Regions from separate parts of the Aquabacterium sp. NJ1 genome, predicted to be linked through region 3. Evidence: predicted binding sites of a transcription regulator. Region 3 holds the regulator's gene; each other region holds the start of a gene.
The links. The regulator FliA, encoded in region 3, starts transcription of late flagellar genes. The targets are predictions, from matches to a motif close to CTAAAGTTTNNNNNNNNNNNGCCGNTA.

Region 1 (4,788 bases), 2.7 Mb from region 3:
TGGGCGATGCTGTCGAGCGCACCGTTGAACAGCAGTGTGATGAGTTGATGCGCGGAAGCGCCGCTGACACCGGTCTCGATGTCAATCTGGCGGTAGACGCTGCTCATGTTTTTTGAACCGAACATACTGGCGGAGGATCCGGTAGCAGTGGCGTACATCTGGAGCTCTTGGGTGATGCTGATTTCAGCGTTAATGCTTTATCGGCATCACCCCTCGCAGCTTGAACTCCTGGGTGTGATGTGATCCCAGGAAATAGGCGGTATTCAGGCCGCGTTTGCCGACATCGAGACGTCGTCTTCGTGCATGGACGACGTCGATTGCGCGTATTGCTCCAGCAGGCGCTGGCGGAACAGGGCGCCTGCGGCAGATGGGTTGTCCTGCCCGTTGATGGGGGCCGAGGCACCCAGCGCCGCGGCCAGCGGGTCCTCGCTTCGGGTCAGTGCCAGCAGGCGTGTGGCCAGGCCCGATGAACGACCTGCGCCGCCACTGCCATCAAACAATTGTTCGACCTGGCTGGGGTCTTGCTGCAAGGCCTGGTTCAGTGCGCCTTCGTCCACCTGCAGCTGGCCGTCCTTGAGCTGGATGCCGATGGACTGGAAGGGCTGGCTCAGGGAGTTGGCACCGGCGTTCGCGCTGAAGGCTTCCTGGATGTGCTGCTCGATGGCGTGCGCCGCCTGCAGGCTGGGGTCCGAGGTGGACGGGTCGCTGGCGGCCAATTGGGTCGCCATGTCGTTGTAGGCATGCGCGAAGGACTGGATGTCCTGCACCATGGCCTGCGTGTCGGACTCGACGTGGATCCTGACGGGATCAGGGCTTGTGCCATTGAGCCTGAGGGTCAGGCCCGACTGCTCATCCTCGATCAGGTTCTGCGGGGATTGCACCTGGCGACCATCGATGCGCAGCCGGGCGTCCTGCGCGGGCTGGGTCAGGGGGGCGTTGCCCTTCATGGACTGAGGGTCCACGCCCATGGATGCGAGCGCCTGTGCCGCTTCCGGTGAAGTCTTGCCGTCCGCTTCCGGGCTGGCCTTGAAGCCGTTGGCTTCGCCGGTGGCCGTCGAGCGCAGCACCAGGCGCGAGCCCGTGGCGTCAGAGACCACCAGGGCGATCACGCCCACGCCGGCCGCGTTGATCTTGTCGCGGATGCGCTCCAGCGAGGTGTCCTTGGGGCCCAGCATCACGCTGGCCTTGGGCCAATTGGGGTTGGTGGAAAAGGTGCTCAGCGAGGTGTTCCAGCTGCCCAGCTCGATGTTGAGCGTGCCGATGCCCACAACGGTCGACAAGGACGAGAAGGTGGTGGAGGCCGTGCTTTGTGCCGTGGCCAGTGCGTCCACATTGATGGCGTAGTCGCCCGGCGTGGCTTTGTCGCTGACAGCCTGGACCACCGCCTCGTTGTCCGATGTGGCCTTCGTGGCCTGCCAGGTCTGGGTCTTGTTCAGGCGTGCGGCCGCATCCATCACCGCGGAGGTGGCGCTGCGCAGCCTGGCTGCTTGCGAAAAGCGGGCGTCCGGTTCGCTGTCGGCCGAGGAGGCGTTCACATGGGCTTGCGGGCGCGCAAAAGCAGTAGCAGCGCTGACCATCATCTGGAGGTCAACGCCGTCAACTCTTGTTGCTGAGCCTACGGTAGCCATGATGCAGTCCTCTAAAGCCTCATCACACCTGTGAACAGCGGCCTGAGATGGCCCCATGCCATCCGCGTCACACCGCTTGTCCTGTGTTTCGGCTGGAACTGCTCAGCCTTGAGGGCTGAACCGTGAAAATGTCACTAACCTTTATTCCAGTTTGTGATCATCTGTGTCACGTAGCTGCTTTGGCCGCTGATGTTGGCCATGGTCTGGTCCAGCGCCGTGTATTGCGCGCGCAGGCGCTTTTCGTACAGCGTGGCGCGGGCGTCCAGTTCATCCTGGCGCTTCTGGTTGTTGGCCACGGAGGTTTTGAGGCCGGCGGTGCGGGTGGTGAGTGCACCTTCGAAGCCCAGCAGGTTGTCACCCAGGGTGCGCAGCTTGGTGGCGATGCCATCCTGGCTGCTGTCGGTCAGGTTGGCGTTGGCGAACAGTTTTTTCACTTCACTCAGTTTGCCCAGCGAGTTGGTGAGCTTGGTGCTGTTCACCGCCAGCGTGCCATCGCTTTGTACCGTCACACCCACGGACGACAGGGTGTTGAACACCGATGAGTTGCCCGAGGTGCTGCCGATGGTCGCGCGCAACTGGTTGAGGACGCCCACGGCGGTGCTGTCGCCTTGCAAGGTGCCGGCCGTCTTGGTGGAATCGTCGTACTTGGTGTTGGTGCGCAGCAAGGTGACCAGCGAGGAGTAGGCGCCGGCGAAGTCGCTGATGGCCTTGCTGATGGTGTCGTTGTCCTGCTTGACCGTGACGGTGGCGGGGTTGTCGGTGAGCACCGGCGGTGTGCCGCTGGACGTCACGGTGAGCTTGCCCACGGTGAAGCTGATGCCGGTCAGCACGTCCGAGAACTGGTTGGTGCTGGAGGTGACATCCACGCCGTTGACCGAGGCTGCTGCATCAGTCGCCGATTTGGCCAGCTTCGTGCCGGCGGTGCCGCCCGCCGGGTCATAGGCCAGGGCAGACAAGCCTGCGTCGTCGGTGTTGTTGCCGTCACCGGTGTCGTTGACCGTCACCTTGAAGGCGTTGGCTGCGCCGGTGGCACTGGAGGTCATCACCAGGCGCGCGCCCTTGGAGTCCTTGACGATGGAGGCGGTGACCCCCGCGGCGGCATCGTTGATCTTGTCTCGGATGGCTTCCAGCGTGTCGGATGAAGCGATGCTGATGTTCGTCGTCTTGCTCGAAGTCAGCGTGGTGCCGTTCAAGCTGCCCAGGTCGATCGTCAGCGTGCCGCTGCCCAGTGTGGACGTGCTGGATGCCAGTGCGGTGTTGGTGACCACCGATTGGGTGGACGCCAGCGAGGAGACCGATACGCTGTAGCTGCCCGTGGCCGCGCCGGACGAGGTGGTGAAGCTGACGACGTTGCTGTCCGTGGACGAGGAGGTCGTGCTGTACCAAATGTCGGGGTTGGCCAGCTTCTGCGCGGCGTCGCGCAGCGTGGAAAGATTGGACTGCACCTGGCCGAATGCCGAGATCTTGGACTGGATCTTGTCGGCTTCGGTCTGAAGGGTGGAAATGGGCTGACGCTCCAGATCCACCAGCTTGGTCACGATGGCGTTGGCATCCAGGCCGCTGCCAACGCCCAATGAGCTGATGGTTCCAGAGATTGAAGAGGTGCTGGTCATCGTGATCTTCCTTCAGCGCCAGTCAAGCCGGATGGGGCCAGACATGCCAATGTCCGGTCGAGGCCGGACACCGTGTACTTCGGCACGAAGCCTCAGGACTTGAGCGCCCGGCTGGATAACCATCCATCCGGGGTGGTCATCAACCCAGCAGCTTCAGCACAGTCTGCGGCAGCTGGTTGGCCTGCGCCACCATCGCATTGCCGGCCTGCTGCAGGATCTGGGCGCGTGACAGGTTGGCGGTTTCTGCGGCGAAGTCGGCGTCCATGATCCGGCTGCGGGCAGCGGTCTGGTTCTCGGCGGCCACCTGCAGGTTGGAGATGATGGCGTCGAAGCGGCTCTGCGTTGCACCGTAGACGGCGCGTTCGGAGTTGACCTTGTCCAGGGCGCCGTCGATCGAGTCGATCACCGTCTTGAGCGCCGCCGAGTTGGCATCGCTGCCGATGGACACGGTGGTGCCGGTGACGGCCGTGATGCTCGCGTCAGCCAGCATGTTGGCCGTGGAGATCGTGATCAGGTCGTTGGCGGTGGTGTTGGCACCGATCTGGAAGTCCAGCGCGCCGGCACCCGAGGCCAGGATGTCCTTGCCGTTGAAGGTGGTGGCGCCCAGAACCCGGGTGATTTCCATCGACAGCTGCTTGAACTCCTTGTTCAGGGAGTCCTTGTCGCTGGAGCTGTTGGAGGCGTTGCGGGCCTGCACAGTCAGTTCACGCATGCGTTGCAGCGCGTCGCTGACCTTGCCCAGCGCGCCTTCAGCGGTCTGGGCCAGCGAGATGCCGTCGTTGGCGTTGCGTGCCGCGACGTTCATGCCCTTGACCTGGGCGTTCATCCGCTCGGCGATGGCCAGGCCGGCCGCATCATCCTTGGCGGAGTTCACACGCAGGCCGGAGGACAGCCGCTGCATCGACACGGACAGCGACATCTGCGACGTGTTGAGGTTGCGCTGAGCGTTCAGCGAGTTCAAGTTGGTATTGATCGTCTGAGGCATAACGCGCTCCTAAAGATTCGTCAGACTTCCGGCGATGGCGCCGACCTTCAGCTAGTCGCCGAAGGAGTCCAAAAAATTCCTTCAGCCAGTGGTATGGATGTTCGGAGTTTTCTTGAGAACCAAAAGTGCGAATAAAGGCCCCATCGGCCCCCAATTTCAGACTGGCAAAGAAAAAGCCGCCCGAAGGCGGCTTGTGGGGGCCGGCAGGGATGAACCAGCCGGTTTGCCTGGCGTATCAGCGCAGCAGAGACAGGACCTGCTGGGGCAGCTGGTTGGCCTGGGCGATCATCGCGTTGCCAGCCTGTTGCAGGATCTGGGCACGTGACAGGTTCGCGGTTTCCGACGCGAAGTCGGTGTCCATGATGCGGCTGCGAGCAGCGGTCTGGTTTTCGACCGAGACCTGCAGGTTCGAGATCACCGAGTCAAAGCGGCTCTGAGTGGCACCGTACATGGCGCGCTCGGAGTTGACCTTGTCGATGGCGCCGTCGATGTTGTCGATCACCGTCTTGATCGCTGCGGCGTTCTGGCTGCTGTCGATCTTCGAGCTCGCGCCGGTCACAGC
Region 2 (4,788 bases), 140 kb from region 3:
TCAACTCACCATGAAAACGTCCATCGATCACTCCGGCCGCCTCTGCCAGGACATCGGGCTGGCACCTGCCCAGTTCCTGATGGCGGGGCTCAGTTCCGTGCTGTGGGCGGGGCTGTGCACCGTCGCGGCCACGTTTGCGCCAGCCGCACGTGCGCAGACCGTGGCGATGGCCGATACCGGTGGGCTGCAATCCCAGGTGAGCTCCCTGCTCAAGCAGCAGGCCTTGCCCCAGGGCAGCGGCAACGATGCCGCATCGCAAAAAAAGCCTTGGCGCGTCGAGGTGGTGCTGGGCCAGTTGGACCCTCGCCTGAAGCTGGCGCCTTGTGACAAGGTGCGCGCCTACATGCCCAACGGGGTGCAGATGTGGGGCAAGACCCGTGTGGGCCTGCGCTGCGAGCAGGGCCCGGTGCACTGGAATGTGTTCTGGCCGGTGACAGTCAAGGTCTGGGGGCAGGCGCTGGTGGCGGCTGTGCCGCTGCGCCCTGGCAACCCGGTGAACGAAAACGATCTGCGTCTGGCCGAGGTGGACCTGGCCGAAAAGACGTCCCCCGCTGTCATGCGTCTGGCGGACATCGTGGGGCGCACCTTGCTGCGTGGCATCGAGCCCGGCCAAAGCGTCCGCCAGGATGATGTGAAAGCCCGCCGCTGGTTTGCAGCTGGTGACCCTGTGCGCCTGACGGTGCGTGGTGACGGTTTTCAGATTGCGGCAGAGGGCACCGCCTTGACACCCGGGGACGAGGGCCAATGTGCCCGTGTAAGGACCGACAACGGCCGAGTGGTCTGTGGCCACCCGGTGGGCGACCGGCTGGTGGAGTTGTCGCTGTGAAACAGTTTTTTGCCAATTTACCCCCCATAGCTAGGGGGTTCCAGGTGTTTGGCATTAAAGTCGGTCAGCCCCGCGTCGATATCGCGGATGTGACCACTCGGCATACGCCGGGATCAAGGAGTACATCATGAAGATCGGCAACCCTTTAGACAAAGCGGTAGGTGGCCTCGGCCCCCGCACCGAGGGCGGCAGCACAACCGGAAAGACATCATCGGCCTCAGGCAGCGTCAGCGAGAGTGCAAAAGTCACGCTCTCCAACGTGGCATCCGGGCTGATTTCGGCAGCAGATGGCAGTTTCGATGCGGACAAGGTGTCCAGCGTCAAGAACGCCATCGACAGCGGCACCTATCAGGTCAACCCTGAAGTCATCGCTGACAAGCTGATCACCAACGCCAAGGAACTGCTGCAAGGCAAGCAGGGCTGAGGCTGAACATGGCACAAGCATTGCCCCATCGCGAACAGGTGTCTGCGGAGATGGCTGCCCAAGTGGCGGACATCGAGCAGCGCCTGTCCGAACTGGACAAGGCTTTTGCCGCGGGTGACAGCGAGTTGATTGCCCAGCATGCGCTTCACCTGCAGCGTGGTCTGGCCGAATCGCTCGTGGCCTTTCGCAAGGCCGAACAGGCTGGTTTGAAGCCGCTGACCGATGATTTGCGTTCGCGCCTGAAACTGGCGCAGACCCGTGTGCTGGCCCAACAAGCGGCCGTGAACCGGGCCAATGCTTCCATCGACCGCACGCTGAGCGTGCTGTTTCCGCGCGAGGAAAGCAGCACCTACGGCAACCTGGCGCAAACGCCGGTGTCCAAGGCGCTCAACGCCTACCGTTGAGTTTTCGAGGCCGCCCGGGCCTCTGGCGCGACCCCGTGTCCAGGGGGCCCTGTCTCGAATTGCACGCAATCGGCTGCCGTGCCATGGGGGCTGCTCTTAGACTGACGATTGTGTTTTGTCGTTCACAATTGATCAAATAGGGGAGCTTTCGATCATGGCCAAGGCAGTTGCGCGCATCAAATCGCTGACCGGATTGCTGACATGGGCGTTCTGTGCCACGGCGATGGCCGCGCCACAGTACACCATCAGCAGCTTGTCCTTCTCGCCTCTGGTCAGTGATCCACTGCCAGTTTCCGTCATCAATGACCAAGGCATGGTTGCCACGCAGAACGGTCCGGTTGGTCCCGGCACCTATGGCGGCATCATCATTGACATCGGTCAGCCGATCGGGACTAAGGCTTTGACGATCGAGGATCTGAACAATGGCAACGTGGCCGTGGGGACCGCCGATAAGCAGGCGTTCACCTGGCAAGGCGGCCAGTTCCAGATGCTGGCCGGGCTGAATGGCGCCAACAGCCAGAGCGCGGCTCACGCGGTCAACGAGCAAGGTGTGGTCGTGGGCGAGTCAGGCGGCCGTGCTGTGGTGTGGCGAAGCGGTCAGGCCGAAGCGCTCGGCGGTGCCAACAGCTCTGCGACCGGCGTCAATGAAGGTGGTGTCATCGTCGGCAACGATGGCCTCAGCGCAGGGGTATGGAACGGCGTCGGCCAGTTCCGGCAACTCAGCGGCGGTGATGGAGGTGCGGCCAAAGCGGTTGATATCAACGATACGATGGCCGTGGCGGGCGCGGTTCTGAAGAACAACACTTATTGGGCCGCGCGCTGGGATAGCGAGGGGAACTTGACCGTTCTGAACACCCCAGCTGGCACCACGGCGTCCACTGCTAACGCCATTAACAACAATGGCTCGATTGTGGGGCAAGTAAGTTACGGTCTGCTGGGCAGTCCGGTTGCCACCTTGTGGGAGGATGGCCAGGTACTGTCGCTGAAGGATCTTCTGGTCAATGGTGGCAACTGGACGCTTCAATACGCCTATGACATTAACGATGCAGGACAGATCGTCGGCTTGGGTACCGTTAATGGTCAGCAGCGCTCCTTCCTGCTTTCTCCTGTGCCGGAGCCGTCGACCCTGGCTTGCCTCGGACTCGGCCTAGTCTGCATGGCTGGGGTGATGCAGCGTGGCCGGCGTCACTGATCAAAGGCATCAGCGCATCTGGCCTGACACCAGGTTCGCACCTCAGGTTGCGATATCGACGGCGCCTTCCACCACGATCTGAACCCGCTGGCGGCCCTGGAATTCATCCAGGTTGACGCGGTATGCCAATTGCGTTTTCGCTGGCAAGGGGTCGGTGTGCCCGAACCAGATGCCGTCGCGTACCTGGCCTTGCACGCGCAGGCTGAGCTTGAGGTGGCGCTCGCCCACCAGGCGCTGGCCCAGCACCTCGACCTGGTCGCTGAAAACGGGGGCTTCAAAACCGGGGCCCCACACGGCGCTGTCGAGTTGCGCCACGGTTTCGGGTGTGAACCACTGGGCATCCAGCGGGCCATCGGTGCTGATCTGGCGCAGCAGCAGGCTGGGGTCCAGGCCGGCTTGCGCGATGCGGGTCAGCTCGGTGTCGAAAGTGTCGAAATCTTCCTCGGCAATGGTGCAGCCCGCCGCCATGGCGTGGCCGCCGAAACGCTTGAGCAGACCGGGGTGGCGCTTGCTGACCAGGTCCAGCGCATCACGCAGATGGAACCCAGGGATGGAGCGCCCCGAGCCTTTGAGCAAGCCGTCCTGGCCCAGCGCGAACACGAAGGTGGGGCGGTGCAGCCGGTCTTTCAGCCGTGAGGCCACGATGCCCACGACGCCTTCATGGAAGTCGGGGTCGAAGATGGCCACGGCCGCGGGCGGCTCGCCTTCCGGCATGACCGATTCCAGCAGTTGCTCGGCCTGCTCGCGCATGCCGGACTCCAGCTCGCGCCGTTCACGGTTGATGGTGTCCAGCTGACGGGCCAGCAGGTCGGCGCGGCCCATGTCGTCGGTGCTCAGGCATTCGATGCCCAGGCCCATCTCGGCCAGGCGGCCGGCGGCGTTCACGCGTGGGCCGAGTGCAAAGCCAAAGTCCTGGCTGGTGGCCTTGGCCGGGTCGCGGCCCGCGGCGGCAAACAGGGCGGCGATGCCCGGCTGCATGCGCCCGGCGCGGATGCGTTTGAGGCCCTGCGCGACCAGGCGGCGGTTGTTGTCGTCGAGCTTGCCCACGTCGGCGATGGTGCCCAGTGCCACCAGGTCCAGCAGGTTGTCGATGCGGGGCTGGCTGGCGGCGTCGAACACACCGCGCTGGCGCAACTCGGCACGCAAGGCCAGCAGCACGTAGAACATCACGCCCACGCCCACCAGGGCCTTGCTGGCAAAGGGGCAGCCGGGCTGGTTGGGGTTCACGATCACGTCGGCGTCCGGCAGGCTGACCTGGCCGTCATCCAGCACCACAGGCAAGTGGTGGTCGGTGATGATGACCTTCAAGCCCAAGGCGCGGGCCTTGCTCACGGCCTCGTGGCTGGCCATGCCGTTGTCCACCGTCACCAGCACATCGGCCTGCTTGGCACGCACCATGTCCACGATGGGCGGCGTCAAACCGTAGCCGTGCACGGCGCGGTCGGGCACCACGTAGCTGACCTGGTCTGGGCGTGCCCCCAGCATCTTCAAGCCGCGCAGGCCCACGGCGCAGGCGGTGGCGCCATCGCAGTCGTAGTCGGCCACGATGCAGATGCGCTGGCCCTGGGTGATGGCGTCAGCCAGCAAGCTGGCGGCCTGCGTGGCGCCTTTGAGGTCCTGCGGGGCCAGCAGGCGGGCCGGGCTGTCGTCGAGTTCGTCGGCCGTGCGTATGCCGCGTGATGCAAACAGACGCGCCAGCAGCGGGTGAACGCCGGCTTCTTCCAGGGCCCAGGCTGCGCGGGGAGGGACCTCTCGGGCGGTGATTTTCATGGGCGTCGCTTACAGGCTGTTGAGCAGGGCCACGAGGTCGGGGCCACCGCGGGATGAGGTCAGGCGCTTCACAGATTGCCACAGGCGGGTGCTCAGGCCGGCGGCTGGTGTCTGGCCCAGCGTGATGGCATGCCGTTCGCCGCACAAGGTCAGCATGATCGGCTGGCCTGCT
Region 3 (4,788 bases):
CGCCGGTTTCTCGGCTGTGCTGGTGCGCAAGATGCTCGACGCCATGCCCGCCGAAGTGAGCAACGGTTCGCACGACGAAGTGCAGTGGGCCACCCAGGTGCTGCAGCGCAACGTCAACACCGCCGACCACGAGCTGCCCATCGAAGACCAAGGTGGCGTGTTCGCCTTGATCGGCTCCACCGGCGTGGGCAAGACCACCTCCACCGCCAAGCTGGCTGCCACGTTTGCCGCCAAGCACGGTGCCTCCAACCTGGGCCTGATCACGCTGGATGCCTACCGTGTCGGTGCCCACGAACAGCTGCGCGCTTATGGCCGCATCCTGGGCGTGCCCGTGCACATGGCCCATGACCGCGCCGCGCTGGAAGACCTGCTGGAGCTGCTGTCCGGCAAGAAGCTGATCCTGATCGACACCGCTGGCATGGCCCAGCGCGATGGCCGCACCAAGGAGCTGCTGGACATGCTGGCCCATCCCAGCATCCGGAAGCTGCTGGTGATCAACACCGCTGCACAAGGCGACTCGATTGAGGATGTGATGCATTCGTATCACGCCGAAGCCTGTGCCGGTGTGGTGCTGTCCAAGCTGGATGAAGCCGTGAAGCTCGGTCCGGCACTGGATGCGTTAATTCGTCACAAATTGAAAGTTTTGGGTGTAGCTAATGGCCAACGGGTGCCCGAAGATTGGCATCGTCTGTCGGCCCAAGCCCTGGTGCACCGCGCGCTGAAAGCCAGCCTGAACCCCGCGTACAGGCTCGATCCCAACGAAGTGAGCCTGGTGTTCTCGGGGCCGGTGGCCGCCAATCCCCTGTCTACCCCGCGTCACGTTTGATAGCAGCTTGTCACCAACGTCAACCTAAAAGACAGCCAACACATGAGCCGCCACGACAGCCATCAGGTCAGCGCAAGCAGTCCCCGCGCCCACCATCCGGTGGACCAGGCGCAGGGCATGCGGCAGATGTTTACCTCCCGGGTGTTGCGCTTTGTGCCGGTGGTGGCCAACCCCAGCACCGCTTGTGGTGGCCTGGTGCTGGAGCGCCTGTGTGCGGCCTATGCCGGCTTCAACCTGAAGGTGCTGGTGGTGGATGCGAGCGATCAGGCTCGCCCGCCCGGCGAGCTGGCCGAATTTGATCTGGCCGAGGGCATCGAGGTGCTGTCCGACCAGATCAGCTACATGCCCGCCAAAGGCCTGCCGCTGCGTTACGTGGATGCGCGTGGTTCGTGCAGCAGCCTGCTGGACGCCATCGCCAACGCGGCGCCACAAGTCGATGTGGTGCTGGTGCATGCCTCTGCCAGTGCCATCGTGCGCCTGTTCTCGCAGCGTGCCCGTGGCACCAACCTGCGCCCCTTGTTGTTCACCAATGACCTGGCTGAAGGCCTCACCGACGCGTACGCCGCCGTCAAGGTCATCAGCCAGCGCGGCAGCTGGATGGCCTACGACCTGCTCGTGTGCGCCACCGCCCGCAGCCAGCAGGCCCGGCCTGTGGCCGAGCGCCTGGCCCGCTGCGCCGATGATTTCCTGGGCGTGGCCCAGCGTGACTGGCAGTTGTTGGACCCCCGCGAGCCGGCCACCGCCGACCCGCATCCCAGGTTCATGGAAATGGCAGCCGGCTTGCTGCGAACGGCGCTGCCGCTCGCACTGAGCGACACGGCTTTTGATCACCTGATGTCGCCGGGGGCAGCATTGCCTTCAAGCGCCGCCCCCGTACTCAATTGATTGATGTTCATGGAGCAGAGCATGTACACCGCCAAAGGCCGACTTGAGATCGACGCGATGCTGCGCCAATACAGTCCTCTCGTGCGTCGCCTGGCGCACCAGATGATTGCCAAACTGCCTGCGAACGTCGAGATTGATGACCTGATTCAGGTTGGCATGATCGGCCTGACCGACGCCCTCACGCGCTTCGACGCAGGGCAGGGCGTGCAGTTCGAGACCTTTGCCACCCAGCGTATTCGTGGCGCCATGCTCGATGAGCTGCGCGGCGCCGACTGGCTGAGCCGTGGCACCCGCAAGCAACAGCGCGACATCGAAGGCGCTGTGCACAGGCTGGAGCAGCGCCTGGGCCGCGCGCCGCATGAAAGCGAAATCGCCAGTGAAATGGGCATGACCCTGGGTGACTACCAGGAGATGCTGGGCAAGGTGCGTGGCACCCAGCTCATCTACCTGGAAGACATGAGCGGCGAGGACGGTGACAACGATTACCTCGATCGCCACGTGACCGACGAGGGCAACGACCCCTTGAGCTTGCTGCAAGACCACCGCATGCGCCATGCTCTGGTCGAGGCCATCAAGAACCTGCCCGAGCGTGAGCAGTACGTCATGAGCATGTACTACGAGCAGGACATGAACCTCAAGGAAATCGCGGCGGTGCTGGGCGTGACCGAGTCACGCGTCTGTCAACTGCACAGCCAGTCCATTGCTCGCCTGCGCGTCAAGCTGCGGGAGTGGTAAGCGCATCGCGCTTTTGAGAGGCAGACATGCTGACGATGTTCCGACGCAAGCCAGCGGTACCCGAGCCCATCGAGCCGGTGGCCCAGCCCCTTGTCAATCTGGGTGCACAACAACTGGCCGAAACGCTGGAGCGTGACACCAGTGGCCTGGGCTGCGAAGCGGCGCAACTGCGCGGCAGCCTGGAAGACACCACGGCGGTGGCCAACCACCAGACCGAGACCTTGGCGGGGCTGGTTTCTGCTTTGCAAGACATCGTTCGTTCCCAGGACCAGATCCACGCTGAAACCGTAGGCGGTATGGCCTCCATGCAGCTCGCGCGCGAAAGCGTGGCCCATGTGGGCCGCGAAGTCAGTGGTGTGGTCGAAACCTTGCACCAGGTATCCGATGCCGCTCAGCAGATTGCCCAGGTGGCCTTGCAGACCCGGCTGGTGGCTTTCAACGCCTCCGTCGAAGCCAAGCGCGCCGGTGAAGCTGGCGCCGGTTTTTCTGTGGTGGCCGATGCCGTCAAGGACCTGTCCACCCAGGTGGAATCCATTTCCAAGGCCATCCAGAGCACGATCGGCAAACTCGATCAGCGCATCCAGTCGCTGGCCAGCGACCTGACCGATCAGGCCCATGCCGCCACCAACAACAAGAACCGCCCAGCCACTTTCCATGAAGCCTTGCATGGTGTGGAGGAGGGCGTGCAGCGCATCAGCGCCGCGGCCGATGCCAGCCGCCAGCTGACGCAAGGCGTGAACGAGCAGATCAGCCTGATGGAAGGCGAGGTCAACAAGGCTCGCAAGGAGCTGGCCTCGGCGTTCAAGCGCAGTGATGCGGTGTTGACCGTGTCAGAGCGCCTGATGGAGGTGATCGCCGCCTCGGGCGTGGAGACCTCGGACACGCCCTACATCGACCTGGTCAAGCAGGTGGCCGGCCAGATCTCCGATGTGCTCAACGAGGCCCTGGCCTCGCGGCGCATCACGCTGGAGCAGTTGTTCGACGAGAACTACCAGCCCATGCCCGGAACGCAGCCGCAACAGCATGCGACCAAGTTCAATGCCCTGACCGACGACTTGTTGCCGCCCATCCAGGAGGCGGCCATCCGCGCTTTGCCGGATGTGGTGTTTTGCATCGCGGCCGACCGCAACGGCTACATCTCGACGCACAACCAGATCTACTGCCACCCGCAGCGACTCGGTGATGTGGTCTGGAACACCGCCAACTCACGCTGGCGCCGCATCTTCAATGACCGCACGGGGCTGGCCTCGGCGCGCAACGAGAGGCCCTTCCTGTTGCAGACCTATCGACGCGATATGGGGGGTGGCAAGTTCGTGCTGCTCAAGGAAGTGGCCGCCCCGATCACGGTGGCGGGCAGGCACTGGGGTGGCTTGCGCCTAGCCTACCGCTTCTGATTTCGACTTGGCTTGATCAGCCAATGCGCCCCAACAAAAGGTACTCCATGAGTACCTTTTGTACGTGCAAGCGGTTCTCCGCCTCGTCCCAGACGACGGACTGCGGCCCGTCGATCACTTCGGCCTCGACCTCTTCACCACGGTGCGCTGGCAGGCAGTGCATGAACAGCGCATCCGGGGCCGCCACGGCCATCATGTCGGCGTCCACGCACCAGTCAGCAAAGGCCTTCTTGCGTTCCTCGTTCTCGGCCTCGAAGCCCATGCTCGTCCACACATCGGTGGTCACCAGGTGCGCGCCACGGCAGGCGTCCATCGGGTCCTTGAAGACCTTGTAGCAATCGGTGTTGCTGATGCCGGCGACAGCCGGGTCAATCTCGTAGCCGCTGGGCGTGCTCACGTGCACGGTGAAGCCCAGGATCTCGGCGGCCTGCAGCCAGGTGTTGGCCATGTTGTTGCCGTCGCCCACCCAGGCCACCACCTTGCCCTTGATCGAGCCGCGGTGCTCGATGTAGGTGAAGATGTCAGCCAGGATCTGGCAGGGGTGGTATTCGTTGGTCAGCCCGTTGATGACCGGCACGCGCGAGTTGGCTGCGAACTTCACCAGCTTGGCTTGCTCGTAGGTGCGGATCATCACGATGTCGACCATGCGCGAGATCACCTTGGCGCTGTCCTCGATCGGTTCGCTGCGGCCCAACTGGCTGCCGTCGGTGGTCAGGTGCACCACCGAGCCGCCCATCTGGTACATGCCCGCTTCGAAGCTCACGCGGGTGCGGGTGCTGGCCTTCTCGAAGATCATGGCCAGGGTGCGGTCCACCAGGGGGGTGTACTTCTCGTAGTTCTTGAAGCGCTTCTTGATGATCGCGGCGCGCTCGAACAGGTAGGCGTACTCCTGCTCGCGAAGGTCCTTGAACTGCAGATAGTGTTTGATGAGACTCATACCGGGCTTCA

Region 1: fliD (flagellar filament capping protein FliD) is a predicted target of FliA. The motif match lies at 3,319-3,345, and genes of this name have one in related genera.
Region 2: flgM (flagellar biosynthesis anti-sigma factor FlgM) is a predicted target of FliA. The motif match lies at 881-907, and genes of this name have one in related genera.

What each region holds. Positions count from the first base shown of each region.
Region 1 is NZ_JRKM01000001.1:3,872,232-3,877,019, forward strand. It holds gene fliS (flagellar export chaperone FliS) at 1-107, opposite strand, end outside; gene fliD (flagellar filament capping protein FliD) at 264-1,685, opposite strand; gene fliD (flagellar filament capping protein FliD) at 1,763-3,241, opposite strand; gene JY96_RS16620 (flagellin domain-containing protein) at 3,381-4,226, opposite strand; gene JY96_RS16625 (flagellin) at 4,462-4,788, opposite strand, start outside.
Region 2 is NZ_JRKM01000001.1:1,025,075-1,029,862, reverse strand. It holds gene flgA (flagellar basal body P-ring formation chaperone FlgA) at 11-826, shown strand; gene flgM (flagellar biosynthesis anti-sigma factor FlgM) at 954-1,250, shown strand; gene JY96_RS04405 (hypothetical protein) at 1,259-1,654, shown strand; gene JY96_RS04400 (PEP-CTERM sorting domain-containing protein) at 1,809-2,846, shown strand; gene recJ (single-stranded-DNA-specific exonuclease RecJ) at 2,889-4,616, opposite strand; gene JY96_RS04390 (hypothetical protein) at 4,626-4,788, opposite strand, start outside.
Region 3 is NZ_JRKM01000001.1:1,167,313-1,172,100, reverse strand. It holds gene flhF (flagellar biosynthesis protein FlhF) at 1-826, shown strand, start outside; gene JY96_RS05075 (hypothetical protein) at 869-1,711, shown strand; gene JY96_RS05070 (RNA polymerase sigma factor FliA) at 1,733-2,446, shown strand; gene JY96_RS05065 (methyl-accepting chemotaxis protein) at 2,473-3,840, shown strand; gene argF (ornithine carbamoyltransferase) at 3,857-4,788, opposite strand, start outside.